Regions from separate parts of the Thalassospira marina genome, predicted to be linked through region 2. Evidence: predicted binding sites of a transcription regulator. Region 2 holds the regulator's gene; each other region holds the start of a gene.
What was found. Region 2 encodes PhoB, which activates phosphate uptake and scavenging genes when phosphate is short. Its sites were predicted from a motif close to TNTCATAAAACTGTCA; they were not measured.
Positions count from the first base shown of each region.

Region 1: the regulator PhoB is predicted to act here: its motif matches at 1,551-1,566, upstream of CSC3H3_RS10495 (choice-of-anchor I family protein).
Region 3: the regulator PhoB is predicted to act here: its motif matches at 3,366-3,381, upstream of CSC3H3_RS10905 (PhoX family protein).

Region 1 covers NZ_CP024199.1:2,288,838-2,295,207, reverse strand. Annotated here, with positions in the region: gene pgi (glucose-6-phosphate isomerase) at 1-115, shown strand, start outside; gene CSC3H3_RS10500 (NAD(P)/FAD-dependent oxidoreductase) at 366-1,448, opposite strand; gene CSC3H3_RS10495 (choice-of-anchor I family protein) at 1,620-3,221, shown strand; gene CSC3H3_RS10490 (response regulator) at 3,464-4,192, shown strand; gene CSC3H3_RS10485 (sensor histidine kinase) at 4,214-5,722, shown strand; gene CSC3H3_RS10480 (methyl-accepting chemotaxis protein) at 5,762-6,370, opposite strand, start outside.
Region 2 covers NZ_CP024199.1:3,711,171-3,717,540, forward strand. Annotated here, with positions in the region: gene CSC3H3_RS16940 (calcium/sodium antiporter) at 1-435, opposite strand, end outside; gene CSC3H3_RS16945 (cation:proton antiporter domain-containing protein) at 939-2,711, shown strand; gene phoB (phosphate regulon transcriptional regulator PhoB) at 2,897-3,595, opposite strand; gene phoU (phosphate signaling complex protein PhoU) at 3,600-4,331, opposite strand; gene pstB (phosphate ABC transporter ATP-binding protein PstB) at 4,352-5,158, opposite strand; gene pstA (phosphate ABC transporter permease PstA) at 5,160-6,370, opposite strand, start outside.
Region 3 covers NZ_CP024199.1:2,381,731-2,388,100, forward strand. Annotated here, with positions in the region: gene CSC3H3_RS10895 (TIGR03862 family flavoprotein) at 1-247, shown strand, start outside; gene CSC3H3_RS10900 (5'-nucleotidase) at 334-1,272, shown strand; gene CSC3H3_RS10905 (PhoX family protein) at 1,319-3,238, opposite strand; gene ade (adenine deaminase) at 3,706-5,412, shown strand; gene CSC3H3_RS10915 (MFS transporter) at 5,762-6,370, shown strand, end outside.

The DNA.
Region 1 (6,370 bases), 1.4 Mb from region 2:
TGGCAAACAGTTGGCAAAAGAACTGTTGCCAATGGTGCAGGGCAGTGAAAGTGCCGAAAGCCGTGATGCATCGACCGCGGGTCTGATTGCGGAACTGCGCACACTTCAATCCTGATTTTATAAAGCATAAGCTTGAAGGGCAGCGTCATCCGGCGCTGCCCTTTTTATTTTGCATGCCCCATAGAGCACGTCACATTTGATCTGCATCATTTTGCCGGAGACAGTCTTGGCCCGAAGGGGTTGATTTTGGCGACATTTCGCGGCGTTGCACCGTTTGACCGATGCGCCGCATCGCTCAAACGCTGTGCCTTGCCAAACGGTTCGCCAAAAACAAACAAAATGATACAGATTAAACACGACGTGCTCTAGCCCAGCCATGGGGTTTGCAGGGATGTCATGATCGCGTGTGCGGCAGATTCCCCGCTTTGATAGGCAGCCTCGATGCGTGCGCCCATGCACCAATCCCCGGCGGCAATGATGCGTCCGTCGGCAGATGCAATGTGGCTTTGTCCAAGGGGGTGTGTGGTACGGGCATATCGCCAGCGATGAGCCTGCTTTAAAACAGGCTGCGGCAGTGTGATGCCTGCCTCTTTAAATACGTGATGGGCAAGATCGTGGATGGTTTCGGCAACATTGCTGGCTTTATCTTCCAGATGTTCGCGGGACCATTCGACGGAGGCATGGATTGTCCAGCGGGTATATTCGCCGTTCCCTGCGGCTGTGTTGCCATCGGGATTACGCCCGATCCAGGCGATTGCAGGGTCGGGACTGGCAAAAACATCGTAAGGGATCGGGTTTGAAGGCGCAAACGCCAGCATTACCGCCCAGCACGGTGCAATTTCGACGTCATCCAACACATCAAACCGTGGTGAAAGCGGCATCAGGATTTCAGCACTTTGCGGGGCCGGAATGGCAACGATAACGCCATCGAAAACCCCGTGGGATAGTGGATTGGCCTGCTGGAGGGTGACAGGGTGGCTTAGAAGTTCAAACCGGTTTCGGGAGACGGGGGCAATCCGCGCAATTCGAACATTACGATGAATGGTAAAACCGGTATTGAGCGCGGAAACCAGGTTATTCATGGCCGGGTGCCCGCGATACCAGGTTTCTGCCCGTCCAGGGTTTTCATCGCGGGCGAGCGAGCCGGTCGGAACCAGCGCAGATGTTTCATTATCTGAACCGTCCTGCCATTTTTCAGGTCGCCAATGCTGTGCGATACCAGCTTTGACACCCTGTTCAAGATAGCGAATGAAATCAGGATGGCGGGCCGTTGCGAATTGCGCACCGTGATTGAAAATGCCGACATCCGTTCTGCGGGTGGCAAGGCGGCCGCCCAGACCCCTGCTTTTTTCAAAAACCTGCACCCTGTGCCCGGCTTTATGCAGGATGTTGGCGGCGTTCAAACCGGTAATTCCGGCACCAATAACAGCAATATCGAAAGACGGCATGGCAAGGAGGTGTCCTGTTGCGTTTGTTATTGGATTGATACGTAAAATTCAGCAAAACAGAGCACTTATTGCCGGCAGATATTTATGAAAGCGTCATATCATGGTCATAAAAACGTTACCCCAAGCGGGCATTGTGCGGCATTTGCCAATTTTAATTAAAGGGGACAAGTGATGCGTCGTTCGATTTTGATGGCAGGCGTTGCCATTTCCGGTTTGCTTTCGGCCTGTGCGGGAAATGGACCGTCCATGGAAAAAGGCATCAGCCTTCGCAGTGCAAATGAAGTGGCCCATACCTTGAACATTGCGCCCCTTGGCGAATATCGTACCCATCTGTTTGACGAAGGTGGTGCTGAGATTGTTGCCTATGACGAAGCCAGCAAGCGCGCCTTTGTTGTGAATGGTGGCGATAAAGGCATTGATATTCTTGATATTTCAAACCCGACCAATGTTTCAAAGCTGGGAACCATTGCGCTGTCGCAATGGGGTAAGGCGGCAAACAGTGTTGCGGTTCATAACGGGCTGGTGGTTGCCGCGGTTGAAAATACCGACAAACAGGCACCGGGCCAGGCTGTATTTTTTGACATTGACGGTAATTTCAAAGCTGCCGTTCAGGTTGGCGCCTTGCCCGACATGATCAAATTCACCCATGATGGCAAACACGTACTGGTTGCCAATGAAGGTGAACCAAACGATGCCTTTGATAATGACCCGGAAGGCAGCGTTGCAGTAATTTCCGTGCCCGGTGATGTGACGAAAATTACCAATGCCAATGTTCGTTTTGCCCGTTTTGACGCGCTGAATGATAAAAAGCTGCCAAATGGCATGCGCACTGCAAACCCCGGTACATCCAGCGTTGCACAGGATATCGAGCCGGAATATATCGCCATCAGCCCGGACGACCGTAAGGCCTATGTCACCTTGCAGGAAAACAATGCCATTGCGATTATCGATATCGCATCGGCCAGTGTCAGTGATGTGGTTGGTCTTGGGTTTAAGGACCACATGGTTAATGCCATGGATGCCAGCAACAAGGATGATGCGGTTCGCATCAAACCCTGGCCGGTCTTTGGCATGTATATGCCCGACACCATTGCCGGTATCGAAATTGGTGGTAAAAATTATTACATCATCGCCAATGAAGGGGATTCCCGCGATTATAAGGGCTATAGCGAAGAAGCCCGTGTTGCCGACCTGAAGCTGGACCCGATGGCGTTTCCCGATGCTGAAAAGCTTCAGAAAAAGAAAAATCTGGGCCGTTTGAAGGTAACCACGGCGCAGGGTGATATTGATGGCGATGGTGACTTTGACCAGCTTTTCAGCTTTGGTGGCCGGTCATTTGCGGTGCTTGATGATCAGGCAGCTATGATTTTTGATAGCGGTGACCAGTTTGAACAATATGCTGGTGCCTATCTGCCCAAGGATTTCAATTCCAACAATACCGAAAATGGCAGCTTTGACGACCGTTCCGATGACAAAGGCCCGGAACCGGAAGGTGCGGCCGCAGGTTATGTGAATGGCGTGCCCTATGCCTTTATCGGGTTGGAACGCCAGGGCGGATTTATGGTCTATGATTTGACCAATCCGGCAAACCCGCAATTTGTGACCTATCACACCGATCGTAATTTTGATGGTGACCCGGAAAAGGATACTGCCGGTGAACTGGCACCGGAAGGCATGCTGTTTATTGATGCCGCCCACAGCCCGACGGGCAATGCCATGCTGGTGGTTGCATCCGAAGTATCGGGCAGCACCAAGCTTTATGACCTGAAATAAACGATCATATGGTGAACGCTATTTATGGCGTTTAACAACGTAAAACAGGCAGGGGCGGATCAAAGGTTGGTTCGCCCCTGCACCGTTTTTAGGGGGCATGTTGGGTTGGTATGGTAACAGTTTGGCATACTGTATCGGTGTTTACGGTTGGGCGCGCACGCAGAATGCTTCAATTTGTTACAAAAACCGATTACACTCCGCCGCGATTGGCAAAAAGCCATTGATTTTGCAGGAGACAGAGGCTGAATTCCCGTCGTGAACCCCATATTCTGGTTGTTGATGATGACCAGGAAATCCAGAAGCTGTTAAAAAAGTTTCTGATGCAGCATGGCTATCGCATGACAACGGTTTCGGATGGAACCGAAATGCGCAAAGCCCTGCGGGACTGGAATATCGACCTTTTGATCCTTGATATCATGCTGCCCGGCGAGGATGGTTTTGCGCTGTGCCGTGATGTGCGCCGCACGTCCAAAGTGCCGATTATCATGCTGACGGCAGTGGGCGAGGATACAGACCGTATCCTTGGCCTGGAACTTGGCGCGGATGATTATTTGACCAAGCCGTTTAATCCGCGCGAGCTGCTGGCACGTATCCGGGCCATTTTCCGGCGTGCTGAAACAGGTACGACAGCGGAAATTACCGAAAACAGTGCCGAAAAGGTGCGGTTCGGCGAGTGGGTGTTAAACCTTGGTTCGCGGGAATTGCGCGATGCCGATGATGTTGTCGTGCATCTTTCAACCGGTGAATTTTCACTGCTGCGTGCCCTGGTGAAACATAACAAGCGGCCTTTATCGCGTGATCAACTGGTTGATATTGTGCGCGGTCAAAGCTCGATCCCGTTTGATCGCAGCATCGATATTCAGATCAGCCGTCTTCGTCGCAAAATCGAAAAAGATGCCAAGAACCCCAAACTGATCAAAACCGTGCGCGGCATTGGCTATCAGTTTTGTGCCGATGTTGTCCCGGCTTGATCCGCGAAGGGCAGGGGCAAGGTGGCAACGGTAAATCCTCGCTGGTATAAACCCAGAACACTGGGTGGGCGCATTTTCCTGATCATGATGATTGGCGGGGTGATTATTGCAACCCTTGCCAGCATGGCGTCGCTTTACATTATTGACCGGTCCGAACGCATCAGTCGCGCCTATACGCTGGGTTTCACCATTCGTGAACTGGTGCTGATTGCGGAAAACCCGGAACTGCGTGGAAATGCCCGAAATGTGGGGGCGCAGGATGGCCTTCATGTGGAAATCCTGCCCGCACAGGAAGTTGAAAGCCTGCTGCTATATTCCCGCCCGGCACAACATATTGCGATGCCCGTTCGCTTGGGCGATGCTGGCTGGCCAACGGCGGTAAAGGTCCATTTCCGCCATGGCCGCCTGAGTGCAGAGCAACGTGATGTTATTGAGCAGGCCAAAAGCCCCAGCCTGTTTTTCGCCCAGCTATCCCGTGAAATTGCCCGCCTTGGCCTGAAAGCCCAAATAGAACTGACCCTTCCTTCCGGCCGACGCATGATGCTGTCGCATGCCCAGTTATGGAGCGATTACGCAACGCCTTCTGTTGTGTTTATCATGTTTGTGGTTGGGGTGATTGCCGTACTGGCCGTGTTTGCCGCCCTGGCCGATTTGTTGGCCGGGCCGTTTAAAACACTGGCAAGCGCCATTCGCAAAAATGGCGATGAAGTTGAAGGCGACCCGGTTGAAGAACGTGGACCAGTAGAAGCCCGTTCGATGGCAGAAGCATATAATGCCTTGCGGTTTCGAATTGCCCGGATGCTGGAAGACCGCACTAGGATGCTTGCAGCCATTTCCCATGATTTGCGCACACCCAGTACACGCCTTCGCCTGCGTGCCGAATTTATTGATAACGATGAATTGCGTGAAACGGTGCTGCGCGACCTGGATGAAATGGATGAGCTGTTAAGCGACGCGCTGGATTTTCTGGGTGACTGGATTCACAAGGAAGAAGAACGCACCGTTGATTTTACGTCTGTGCTTGAGGCGATTTGCGATGATTACGCCGATCTGGGCCGCCCGGTAACCTTTGAAGGGCCAAAGCCGCTGACCTTTAATCTGGTCAATACGGTTTTTGGCAGCAAAAACGAAGAAGCCCATTCCTTTGGTGATAAACGCAGCATTCGCCTGACATGCCGGGCAGGGACGCTGCGCCGTGCCTTTACCAACCTGATCAACAATGCCCTGAAATACGGCCATCGCGCCTATGTAAGCCTGGATGCAACCGCCGATGAGGTGATTGTTATGATCCATGATGAAGGCCCCGGCATACCCGAAGATGAACAGGACAAGGTTTTCCTGCCTTTTTACCGGGTGGAGGGATCACGCGCGCGCAGTACCGGGGGCAGTGGCCTTGGCCTTTCCATTGTGCGTACCGTGATTGATGCCCATGAAGGTCAGATTTCACTTAACAATCTGCCCCGGCGTGGCCTGCAGGTGATTGTAAGGTTACCCCGGAAAGTGCAAATGCAGGCACCTTCCGGGGTTTGATCGTTATGGCCTTTCGGAACGCTTGATCCGGTAGTCCCCTCAGGCGTTACGCACATCACGCAGGAAGGCATCAACTTCGCGCTGGATGTTAGTTGCCCGTTCGCTTAGGTCACGGGCAGAAGAAAGCACATCACGCGATATTTCACCGGTTTCCAGAACAACACGATTGGCCTGGCCAACATCCTCGGCCGCGCGTTGCGTTGTGGCATTTGCTGCCTGGGCATTTTGCGAAATTTCGCCGGTGGCCGATGCCTGCTGTTCTATCGCGCCTGAAAGACTGGCGGTGATGTCATCAAGGGTGCCAATCGTATCGCTGATGGATTTGATTTCGTTCCGGGTTGATTGTGTCGCGGTCTGAACCGCCTTGACCCGGCTTTCGATATCGGCTGTTGCCTTTGCTGTTTGATCGGCCAGATGTTTGACTTCGTTGGCAACCACGGCAAAACCCTTGCCAGCATCACCGGCGCGGGCGGCCTCGATGGTGGCATTGAGCGCAAGCATATTGGTTTGTTCGGCAATATCGGAAATCAGGGTAATCACATCGCCAATTTCGATGGCAAGCTGGTTAAGCTGGTCCACGCTGTGGGCTGATTCTTCGGCCTTTTGCGAGGTGGATTTGGCGATGCTGCTGGATTCAGCGGTTTGGCG
Region 2 (6,370 bases):
GGTGAAATACCAGATCGCGATCAGCACCGCCAACATCACCGCACCGGCCCAGCGTTCGATCACACCACACATGCAAAGGCCAATAAACAGCACAGTGCCAAGCAGCATCGCCCCGCCGTCGCGGATTGTGGTGGTGCGGCTGGCGGCAATTGGTTTTAACACGGCGACAGCGCCCAGGATCAGCAGGATATTGGCAATATTGGAGCCAACCACGTTACCCATTGCAATGTCGCCCGACCCGGCCAGGGCTGCATTCAGCGACACGACAAATTCAGGTGCCGATGTGCCCGCGGCAACAATTGTCAGCCCGACAATGACCTTGGAAATCCCCATGAGCAGGGCAAGGCCCACCGCGCCCCGCACCATGAATTCGCCCCCGGCCGTCAAAAGAACAAGTCCGCCAACGATTTGCAAATAGGGTATAAGCTGTTCCAAAACCGGTCCGCCATTTATCATTAAAAAAATTGCGCCCTGTTTACCGGGCGCTGCCGCGCAAGATGGCATTGCCACCCCGCAAACGCAAGCAATCTCCCCCCAGATAACGGCACAAAGACCGGCTTGAACAGGGGCATATTTTGGCGTTGTTACCTAAAACACAGCCTGCTGTCGCGCGATGTGCCAATAGATATGTGTATCGCCCCAAAGCACAATGGCAATTGGGCGGGTCATGTGTTTCTCCTGCCAGAAACGGGTGCGGAATTTCTTGTTACCCCCGGCATCCAAAAATCCGAAAGGTTCACTGCCAGCCCACAACGGCACCGCCACCAGCCATCGATTTTGATCAATTCGCCCTGCCCGATTTTCGCTGCCCTCACCGTCGCCATCGGCAAATCCATATCCCAGATTTACATCGTTTTTTCATTGCATTGCGCTATGGTAAGAATAACCGGGAACGTTTGGTGACTGGCCTGAAATTCAACGCCCCTGGATAATTATTCATGCCCCATAGCAATGTGCTGTTCGAGCTGTTCCTGATTTTAAGTGCTGCGGTGATTGCAGTGCCTATTGCCCAGCGCCTGCGTGCCAATTCCATCATTGGTTTTTTGATTGGCGGGCTGGTGATCGGGCCGTTCGGGCTGGGGCTTATTCCCAGCAACAGGGACATTTCCACCGTTGCCGAACTGGGCGTTGTTTTCCTGCTTTTCATGATCGGGCTGGAACTGTCGCGTGAACGGTTGCGCGTGATTGGCGGTAAATTTGCCGCCCTTGGTGTTTTGCAAATTATTGTCACGCTGGGCATCGGTTTTGTCGCGCTGATGACGATTGATCTGCCACTGCCAAGTGCGCTGGTGATTGCCGGCGCGCTGGCTTTGTCATCGACCGCGATTATCCTCAAACAGCTTTCCGATGAACGCCAGCTTCACACCCGGTTTGGCCGCGCAGCCCTTGCGGTTTTGCTGTTGCAGGACGTGGCGGTTGGCCCGTTCCTGATTATGGTGCAGGCCGCAGGCAACACCACCAGCACCACCAGCCCCTGGGTCAGCATCCTGGCCGGAGTTGGGGCGGTTGCGGTGTTATTGCTGGCCGGGCGATATTTATTGCGCCCGATGTTTCGCGCCATTGCCGCCCTGCATAACCCCGAACTGTTTGCCATTGGCACCCTGTTTGCCGTGCTGGCGGCCAGTACGCTTACGGAAATGGCCGGGCTTTCCATGGCGCTGGGTGCGTTTATTGCCGGTGTGATGTTGGCCGAAACCGAATTTCGCCACCAGATCGAAGCAGACATTGCCCCGTTTCGTGGGGTGTTTCTGTCGCTGTTTTTTATGTCGGTGGGCATGTCGGTCGATATCGGGGTGGTGTACCACCACGCGATTACGGTGGTTATGGGCGTGGTTGCCCTTCTATTGATAAAGGCGGCGATCCTGTTTGTGCTGTCGCTGGCAACCCGGTTTGACCGGGCGGTTTCGATCCGCATTGCGATGGGGCTGGCCGGTGGCGGCGAATTTGCCTTTGTGATGTTTACACTGGCCGCCCAAAACGGTGCCATTACCCCCGAACTTGCCGCCATTCTGGTGCCGATTGTTGCCATTTCCATGGCCGTAACACCCAGCCTGATCAGCCTGGGCAAAAAGCTGGAAGATATCCTGCATCCGCGTGAAACCGACCAGCTTGGCGATATTGAAGCCCATACCGAAGGTGTGGAACACCATGTGCTGATTATCGGCTGCGGGCGTGTTGGCCGGGTGCTGGCACGGTTGTTAAGAACCCGCAACATTCCCTTTATCGTTCTGGAATCCGACGCCCAACAGGTGGCTCGCGGCCGGGCCGAAGGATTGCCGGTTTATTTCGCCGATGGTTCCAGGCCGGAAAGTTTCCGGGCAGCCCACACAGAACAGGCCCATGTTGCCGCCGTTGCCATGGGTTCGCCGCATGAAACCGAAAAAACCGTGGCATTGCTGCGCCAGCATTACCCACATCTGAAGATTTTCGCCCGCGCACAGGATATTTCCCATATTGGTGCCCTGTCGCGCAGCGGTGCCAATGCTGCCATCCCCGAAGTGCTGGAAACGGGTTTGCGCCTGTCGGACCATGTGCTGTCAGCCTGTGATGTACCGCAGGATGAAATTGATGCTGAAATTGCCAAATTCCGCCGGGCGGACATGCTGCTGATGAATGAACTGGCCCCGCGGTCGTCAGGACATTCATCCGCCTCCGCAACGAAAACGGCCCCTGTGGGCACCAAAGGCACCGGGGCCGGTAACAAAGCGTAGATGCTGGGCCGAGAACCAAGGCCCATGAACAGCAGCCAGTGTCATTTGCCTGACAACATACATCGCGGCGCTGAATATCAACTTGCCAGCAGAAATAAAACAAGGCCCTGCCAATGTGACAGGGCCTTGTATTTTCAGTGTAAATTGCGAAATTCTGTCACAATTACGATAAATAAAAAGGCCGATCAGGCAGCCGCGTCATCATCCAGGGCATAACCGGCCGCGCGAACGGTGCGGATAACGTCCTTGGTGCCTTTGACATCGTTCAGGGCTTTGCGCAGACGACGGATATGCACATCCACCGTGCGGGTTTCGACATAGATATTCGGCCCCCAAACAGCGTTAAGTAACTGTTCGCGCGAGAAAACCCGGCCCGGATGCTCCAGGAAATAACGCAGAAGACGAAATTCCGTCGGCCCGAGATGGATGGGTTTACCGCTGCGATTGACGCGATGCGCAGCCAGATCCATTTCGATATCGGAATAGATCAACTGCCCCTGTGGTTGCGCCGGGCCGGAGCGGCGCAAAAGCGCACGGATACGGGCCAGCAATTCGCCAATGGCAAAGGGTTTGGTCACGTAATCGTCGGCCCCGGTATCGAGGCCGCGAATACGGTCGCCTTCTTCACCACGCGCGGTCACCATGATCACCGGCAAATCGCGGCTTTCAGGTTTACGGCGGATCTGACGGCATACTTCGATCCCGGACATGACCGGCAGCATCCAGTCCAGAAGGACCAGATCAACATGGGTTTCAGCCATGATTTTCAGGGCTTCGTCCCCGTCACCGGCTTCGACAACATTCATGCCTTCCCGTTCGAGGTTGTAGCGCAGCATCGTGACGATGGCGGCTTCATCCTCGACAATAAGAACCGTAGGATCCATCCTGTTATTCCCCTGCCTCGTTGGGTTCAATCACAGCGAAATTGGCAGCATCATTTTTGGGACGGCCATCAACCGGCAGATCTTCACCCTTGATGCGGTAATAGATCGTTTCGGCAATGTTGGTGGCATGGTCACCGATGCGTTCAATGTTTTTGGCAATGAACAAAAGATGGGTCGATGCGGTAATATTGCGCGGGTCTTCCATCATGTAGGTCAGCAATTCGCGGAACAGCGAATTGTACATATCGTCGACTTCCTGGTCGCGGGCCCAAACGCGCTGTGCTTTTTCAGCATCGTTTTCGATATAGGCGTCCAGAACGTCCTTGATGATTTCCTGTGCCAGACGGGCCATGTTCGGAATGACCTGAACCGGGCGGATCGGCGGGATCTGGTTTAGAACCTGGGCACGTTTGGCGATGTTTTTAGCAAGGTCGCCAATACGTTCAAGATCGTTTGACAGCTTGAGCGCGGTCACAACCTGGCGCAGGTCATCGGCCATCGGCTGGCGCAGTGCCAGAACGCGAACGGCGAAATCCTGAACTTCCTGTTCAAGTTTGTCGATGCGCAGGTCGGAAACAATGACCTGTTCAGCCAGTTCGGAATCACGCTTGGAAATCGCGCGGATCGCCGAAATCAGCTGGCTTTCGGCCAGGCCGCCCATCTGGGAAATGATATTGTTCAACCGGGTCAGTTCATCATCGAATGAACTGACAATATGGCTTTCTTCTTTTCTCATCGAATTACCTCCTGCCCGGCTTAGCCGAAGCGACCAGTGATGTAACCCTTGGTCCGTTCGTCTCGCGGGTTGGTAAAGATTTGGTCCGTTTCGCCGACTTCCACCAGTTTACCCAGGTGGAAAAAAGCCGTGCGCTGCGACACACGCGCGGCCTGCTGCATGGAGTGAGTGACGATGACAATTGTGTAGTTCGAACGCAGCTCGTCGATCAGTTCTTCGACCTTGGCGGTCGCGATCGGGTCAAGCGCGGAACAGGGTTCATCCATCAAAATGACTTCAGGGCTGACAGCAACCGCACGCGCAATGCAAAGGCGCTGCTGCTGACCGCCGGAAAGACCGGTTGCCGGTGAGGAAAGACGGTCTTTAACTTCTTTAAGCAGGCCGGCTTTTTCCAGCGAGGTCATGACGATTTCGTCAAGTTCGTCGCGGGAATTGACCAGACCATGAATACGCGGGCCATAGGCCACGTTATCAAAAATCGATTTCGGGAAGGGGTTCGGTTTCTGGAACACCATGCCGATACGGGCGCGAAGCTGCACAACGTCGATCGATTTATCGTAAATATCGCGGTCATCAAGGGTGACCTTGCCATTGATGGTCACGCCATCGATGGTGTCGTTCATGCGGTTCAGGCAACGCAGGAACGTGGATTTACCACAGCCCGACGGGCCGATCAGGGCGGTGACTTCGCGTTCGACAACATCAAGATCGACATTATAAAGCGCCTGGGCATCACCGTAGAACAGGTTCAGTTCGCGGGCCGCCATTTTGGACTTGCCGCGCGTGTGCGGTGCGTTTGTCATTGCGTCAGCAGTTACAACAGCCATTTTACCACTTCCGTTCAAATTTCTTGCGCAGGAACACGGCCAACCCGTTCATCAGGATCAGGAAAGCCAGCAATACCATGATCGCCGCAGAGGTTTTTTCAACAAAGGCGCGTTCGGGGCTGTCTGCCCACAGATAGATCTGCACCGGAAGAACCGTTGCCGCATCCATCGCACTGCCCGGAATATCAACAATAAAGGCCACCATGCCGATCATCAGCAGCGGTGCCGTTTCACCCAGTGCCTGGGCCATACCAATGATGGTCCCGGTCAGGATGCCCGGCATTGCCAGCGGCAGCACATGATGGCTGACCGTTTGCACCGGCGATGCCCCAAGGCCCAAAGCAGCCTGACGAATGGACGGCGGTACAGCCTTGATCGCCGCGCGTGCGGCAATGATGATGGTCGGCAATGTCATCAGGGCCAGGGTCAGACCACCGACAACCGGGGCCGAACGCGGCAGATGCATTACATTGAGGTAAAGCTCCAGCCCCAGCAGACCAAACACGATGGACGGAACAGCCGCCAGATTGTTGATATTGACTTCAATAACCTGGGTCAGGCGGTTTTTCGGGGCGAATTCCTCAAGGTAGATGGCCGCAGCCACACCAATCGGGAAGGACAGAACCAGCGTAACGATCAGCGTATAGAACGACCCCACGGCCGCCCCCCAGATACCGGCAAGTTCCGGTTCGCGGGAGTCACCATTGGTGAAGAAGCGGGTATGGAAACGTTTTTCAATCGCGCCACTATCGGTCAGCGACTGGAACCAGCCGATCTGGTCGTCATCAAGACGGCGGCTGGCTTCGCTGGTTTCGGCACTGATATAGCCCTTGTTGAGCATGTCGAAATCATCACCGGCAATCAGCCAGACCTTGCGGGTCTGCCCGATCAGCGACGGATTATCGAGCACGCGTTCACGCAGGTCATAGGATGCACCGCTTGAAACGATGTCATAAAGCTTGCGCTTTTCCGACCGCGAGGTGACTTCAGGGAAGCGTGCACGCAGGGCATCCTTGATCAGGCCATCAAAATTGGCGCGGCCGATTACTGCCGGGTCGCGGGTCGCGTCCGGGTCAATCGTAGCCGGGTCAAAGGTGATTTCGATTTGGACAAAGGTCTGCACAAAGGCGCTATAGCCCTTGGAGACAATCGAATAACCCAGCATGACCAGGGCAGCGAGTGCCAGCATGATCGCGGCAAGACCATAGGCCT
Region 3 (6,370 bases), 1.3 Mb from region 2:
CCCGCGCGAAACCCTGAATGACCCCGCCAAACTGGCCCGGACCATCAAGGCCCTACCCCTTCCCATCGCCCGCCCCCGCCCGCTTGACGAAGCCATCAGCACAGCAGGCGGTGTCGCGTGGGAAGAACTGGACGACAATTTCCAGCTTATCAAACGCCCCGGCACCTATTGCCTTGGCGAAATGGTAGATTGGGAAGCGCCGACAGGGGGATATTTGTTGAGTGGGTGCTTAACAATAACATTTTAAACATAGAGTCATAATTAAATTTATTTTGAATTTCCATCTGATAAATATATATAATTACTTTGTATTTATCAGAAAAGTGAAAATCCTTGTCATACGACCTCAAAAACAAACTTGTCATCGGACTTTCGTCGAGCGCCCTATTTGACCTCAAAGATTCAGATAAAATTTTTCGTGAACACGGCGAAAAAGTTTATCGAGAATACCAAAGACAACATCAAGAAAACCCTCTAAAAAAAGGTGTTGCCTTCTCGTTTATCCGGCGAATTTTGACATTAAACCAATTACAAAAATCAGAACCATTAGTAGAAGTAATCTTGTTATCCCGCAATGATCCTGACACTGGATTGCGAGTAATGAACTCAATCGAACATTATAAACTTAACATTACTAGAGCGATGTTCCTCCAAGGGAAACCGCCTTACGTTTATATCCCGGCATTCGACATTGAGCTTTTTCTCTCTGCAAATTCACAAGACGTAACACAAGCAGTCAATGCAGGATATCCAGCTGGACTAATTCTGTCAGGAAACTTCACTGATGACATCAATGATCATGAACTAAGGATTGCATTCGACTTCGACGGCGTTTTGGCTGATGACGAAGCTGAAACCATATATAAGACCTCAGGAAAAATCCAAGCTTTCCACACTCATGAATCGGAAAAGGCGAACATCCCCCACAACCCGGGCCCTTTAAAAAAATTTCTAGATAGGATATCGCAAATTCAAAAAATTGAAATGGACCACCTTACAAAAGACCCTTTGTATAAATCAGTTTTAAAAATATCAATAGTAACAGCCCGAAATGCGCCTTCACACAAACGCGTCATCAACACAATGAGAACTTGGGGAATTGACGTAAACGAAGCGTTCTTCATGGGCGGAATTGAAAAATCTAACGTATTGAACATATTGAAGCCTCACATATTCTTCGATGACCAAAGAACACACCTGGAGAAGCCGTCATCAACACTACCTTCTGTTCACATCCCATTCGGGATCGCTAATAAAGTTGATACAAAATAGCCTGCGGGTTGAACCCCGCAGGCTACAAAGAGTGTAGGATAGAAATTTAGCCTTCCACTGGAATCCCGTGGATGTAACCCACACCACCGGCAAAGCGGTCGCGGTAGTTTTCGTTGATCAGCGGTTCAAGGTCGGCTTTGACCTTGTCGTGCAGGCCTTTTTCCCAGTCGCCCGGATGCTGGAAGTTGCTCATGATATAGGCGAAGCCGTTCATGTCATCGACAGCATGCAAGCCGGTTGATTCGGCACCGGCCGGGCAGGAAAGGATGCGATCCAGCTTTTTGGTATCGACGTTATAGGCCCACAGGAAGTTATTGACGTGGTTGCCGCTGTCTTCACCCACAAACAGGGTGCGCATTTTTTCGGAGAACTTGATGTTATCCGGGTTGGCGATGCGGTCGATATCGGCGGTGTTGCCGATGGCATCGGGTGTATCAAGGTCACGGCCAACCAGTTCGGGCACAGCCGCCATGGTGACAGGAACCCATTCGCTGTCGATGGCATTGCCTTCGGTATCGGTCTGGCCGCCGGTCATCGGCCATGCGTAAACGGCACCGGCTTTGATCTGGTCAACCTTGATCGGGTTTTTGCCGTCGCTCATGGATTTATAGATATAGGACATGGCGGAATAACCGATCTTGTCCTTGGCATTGACCGTGGTGCCTTCCATTTTGGTGAAGGCAAGTGTGCCGCCAACCAGCGGCGCATAACGGTGCGTTTCAAGATAGGCTGCTGCCTTTTCCATGCCTGGCTTAACGCGAACCCACTGCTGTTTGCCGCTGAACTGGATGGAGGTAAAGCTGTCATCCTTCGGGTCTTCGTGAGCGACATCGATGATGTCGGCAGCGGTCAGTTTATCGGCCAGTGCCTTGATTTCGTCGCTGGTGGCATGGCCCAGAAGGACCCATTTCAGGTCGAACGAACCGCCCTTATCAAGGTCAACGCCTTCGCGCTGCATGACCTTGGCAACATAAAGCTTGCCCGATGACAGATCAGCCGGTTTATCGGCGATAAACATGAACAGGCCGCCATTGGTGGCATCGTCACCCATCAGGGTGGTGCGCTGGTCCGGCATGACCTGAACGAGTTCATGCGAAATACGGCCAAGGCAGAAATGTTTTTTGATTTCGCCGGTGCCATCCGCATTCACGATCACTTCGGGCATGTGGCCGTAATGATAGGGGTTGGCTTTTTTCGGGTCGCCATACAGGCTTTTGCTGTAGGTCTGGAATTCTTCGGACGATGCAGCCTTGGTGGCATCGGGTTCGTATTCTTCGGATGACAGGTGCGTGTTCCAGGGCGACAGGCTGGCTGCACAGGTAATCCAGAGGCCATGAACGGCGCTGGTATCAACCGGATGATACTGAACCAGGCTGAGTTCGCCGCTTTTCGGGTCCTGATCAAAGGTCAGAACGGCAATCGGGGACGGCAGTTTGCCATACATGTCGGTGCCATCAAACGCACGCGAGGTATATTCAAACTGAACCACGGCGAAAACCGTGTTGCCCTTCACACCCGGAACCTTGGCGCCATCAACTTTGATCAGGCTGTAGCCATCGGGGCAATCGGAAAAGAACTGGCGTTTGTCGGGCGAGGATTCATCAATGATCGGGTTGTTGTTGATATCGCGGTATCCACCGGCAACAACCTTGCCACCCTTGCCGTCCGAAACTTCATCACCGGTGATGAAAAGCGGCTTGTAACCCAGTTTGAAAGCCTGCGTCGCGCCATTTTCATACGTCGCAACAAGGCCGGACTTGACCGTGGTGGTTGCCCGTTCGGCATCGGTCATCGGCGCAGCCATGCCAACAAATTCGATCGATTTGACACGGTTTTTCGCCGTTGCGGCAAAGGCCGGGGAGCTGCCCAGAATGGACAGGGCCGAAGTTTCAAGCAACGGAAGGAAGGGCGCGCCCGCAAGAATACCAAGCAGCGAACGGCGGGAAATGCCGGTTGGGCTGGTCATGTCGTTGATCCTTAGAATAACAGACTGAAATGTCGGAAAGAAATCCCCGAGGAATGGAACCGCCTGCCAAGCCCGGAGGTGGACCCGCGACAGGAACAGACAGTGCCGTTATTCTATTTTCGCCGTGTGACAGTTTGATAAAACATTGGTGTCATTCCAAATAACAATGCAGGGGCGAACAGGAACTATTCCGCCCAAATTCAACCAAATGGCGAATGACTGGTGCGTTGCCGATTGCGCTGGTCGCAGGCGATGCGGCAGTTACCAGGGCTTCCGGCAACACCGGCATTCCCGGCATTACCAGCGGCACGGTTACAACACCCCGGCAGGGTCAAATAAAGTTGGGCCGCAACACCGATAAACTGTTCGCGCCAGGAGGGCAGATCATCTAATGCTAGGTGATATGAACCGAAATCACGCTGGCGGCACGGCAATATGGCCTGCTGCCAAAACAAAAGGATCGCGCGATGAACCATTCCCAGCTTTCAAAATGCATTCTGGCCGGTCAGGGCAAAGTCCCGGCAGATATGGTTATTCGCAATGTCGGCCTGCTTGATGTGATTACCGGCACCGTCACCACAACCGATATTGCCATTGTTGGCGACCGCATTGTTGGCACCCATGCCGATTACAAAGGTGATGTTGAAATTGATGGCACCGGCCGCTTTGCCGTGCCCGGTTTTATTGACACCCACCTGCATATCGAAAGCTCGCTTGTCACCCCGCTGGAATTTGACCGCTGTGTGCTGCCCCATGGCGTGACCACGGTTTTGTGTGACCCGCATGAAATTGCCAATGTGCTGGGGGCTGCGGGTATCCGCTATTTCCTGGATTCCGCCGAACGCGCGATCATGGATATTCGCGTTAACCTGTCATCCTGTGTGCCGGCAACGCCGTTTGAAACATCGGGTGCGCAGCTTGAGATCGATGATCTTTTGCCATTTCGCAACCATCCCAAGGTGGTTGGCCTGGCCGAGGTGATGAATTATCCCGGCGTGCTTAATCTTGATCCCGGTATCATGGCAAAGCTTCTGGCGTTTCAGGATGGCCATATGGATGGGCACGCGCCGCTGGTGCGTGGCCTGCCGCTTAATGGATATATGGCAGCAGGTATTCGTACCGACCACGAGGCCACATCGGCCGCCGAGGCCCGCGAAAAACTTGCCAAGGGCATGGCCATTCTGATCCGCGAAGGGTCTGTTTCCAAGGATCTGGAGGCGCTGGCCGAAATCCTTGATGAAAATACATCAAGCTTTGTCGCGCTATGCACCGATGACCGCAACCCGCTTGATATTGCCGAAGAAGGGCACCTTGATGCCCTGATCCGCCGCCTGATCGCCAAGGGACGGCCGCTGCATCATGTGTATCGGGCGGCATCGCATTCGGCGGCCCGCATTTTCGGCCTGAAAGATCGCGGGTTGATTGGGCCGGGCTGGCGCGCCGATATCGCGCTGCTTGACAGCCTTGAAGATTGCAGCGTCAGCGACGTTATTGCTGGTGGCAAACTGGTCACACCTGCCCTGTTTGAAACCCGCGAACAGGTGCCTGCGGTTGGCCTGTCTTCGATGAAGGCAAAGCCGGTTACAGCCGATGCCTTTATTTGCGCGCCCAAACCGGGCCAGAACCAGACACCGGTGATTGGCGTTAAACCCGGCCTGATCCTGACCTTCCGCGAGGAAGCAACCCTTGAAGTTTCGGCCAACGGACTGGTGCCCGACCTTGACGCCGACGTGATCAAGGTGGCCGTGATTGAACGGCACGGCAAAAACGGCAATATCGGCCGCAGCTTTGTCACCGGTTTTGGCCTGAAGCGCGGTGCCATTGCATCATCGGTCGGGCATGACAGCCACAACATTACCGTGGTGGGGGCGAATGATGCCGACATGGCCCTTGCCGTGAACCGTCTGATCGAAATGGGCGGCGGTTTTGCCGTTGCCAATGGCGGCAAAATCACGGCGGACCTACCCCTGCCCGTTGCCGGCCTCATGAGCGAAAAACCGTTCGAAACCATTTCCGATGATCTTGAACATCTGCGCGCAGCGGCCAAAGACCTGGACTGCAAATTGCCCGAACCCTTCCTGCAGGTGGCCTTTCTGGCCCTGCCGGTAATTCCGCATCTGAAGATGACGGACCGGGGCTTGTTTGATGTCGATAAATTCGATTTTGTCAGCTGAGATCGCGGTTAAAAAATACCGCCACATGCCTGCAAACCCTGCCCTGTCAAAGGGCGGGGTTTGTTTATTTCAGGCTTTTGCATTCAAAATCACCCCACAACCAATTGAAATAAAATCACTTTCCTGAAACTCAAAAGATAAGAATTATTATCATTGACTTTATCAACTACATTCCTTATTGGTTGACTTTATCAACAAACCGTAACCCAAACCCGCCAGACGATGATGTTAATCTCTGGCGATATACCGGCCCTTTCCGGGCAGGTCTGATCTTTCAGTTTCAGCTTTTTACGTCATCCACCGTCACTGGCTGCGTGCATTGCATGCGCCGTTTCAGGAACAGTTCTGCATGTCAAAATCACCGGTTATCCACGAGGATGGATTACCCCAGCCCCAGCGTGGCCTTGCCTTTCTGACCATCTCGCTTGCCGTTTTGATGGCGGTGCTTGATGGATCGATCATGAATGTCGCCCTGCCCACCATTGCCCATGACCAGCATGTCAGCCCGGCCCATGCCATTTGGGTGGTGACGGCCTATCAGTTGGCTGTTGTTGTCGCCCTGTTGCCGCTTGCCGCATTGGGCGAGGCAATTGGTTTTCGCAAAATCAACCTTGCCGGGCTGGTGCTGTTTTGTGGGGCTTCCATCCTGTGTGCCTATTCCCCCACGATTGAAATTCTGACCTTTGCCCGCCTACTACAGGGCCTTGGCGGGGCAGCATTGATGAGCATTAACGCAGCCCTGGTACGCCATATCATGCCCATCAAGCTGCTGGGTCGTGGTATCAGCCGGGTTGCCATGGTTGTTGCGATTTCAGCAGCTGCCGGACCTTCCATTGCGTCGGCCATTCTGGCGGTTTCAAGCTGGCACTGGCTGTTTCTGATCAATGTGCCCATTTCGATTGCGGCCTTTGCCATGGGCTATTTCACCCTGCCCTATAACAAGCTTAACGGTGCCAAG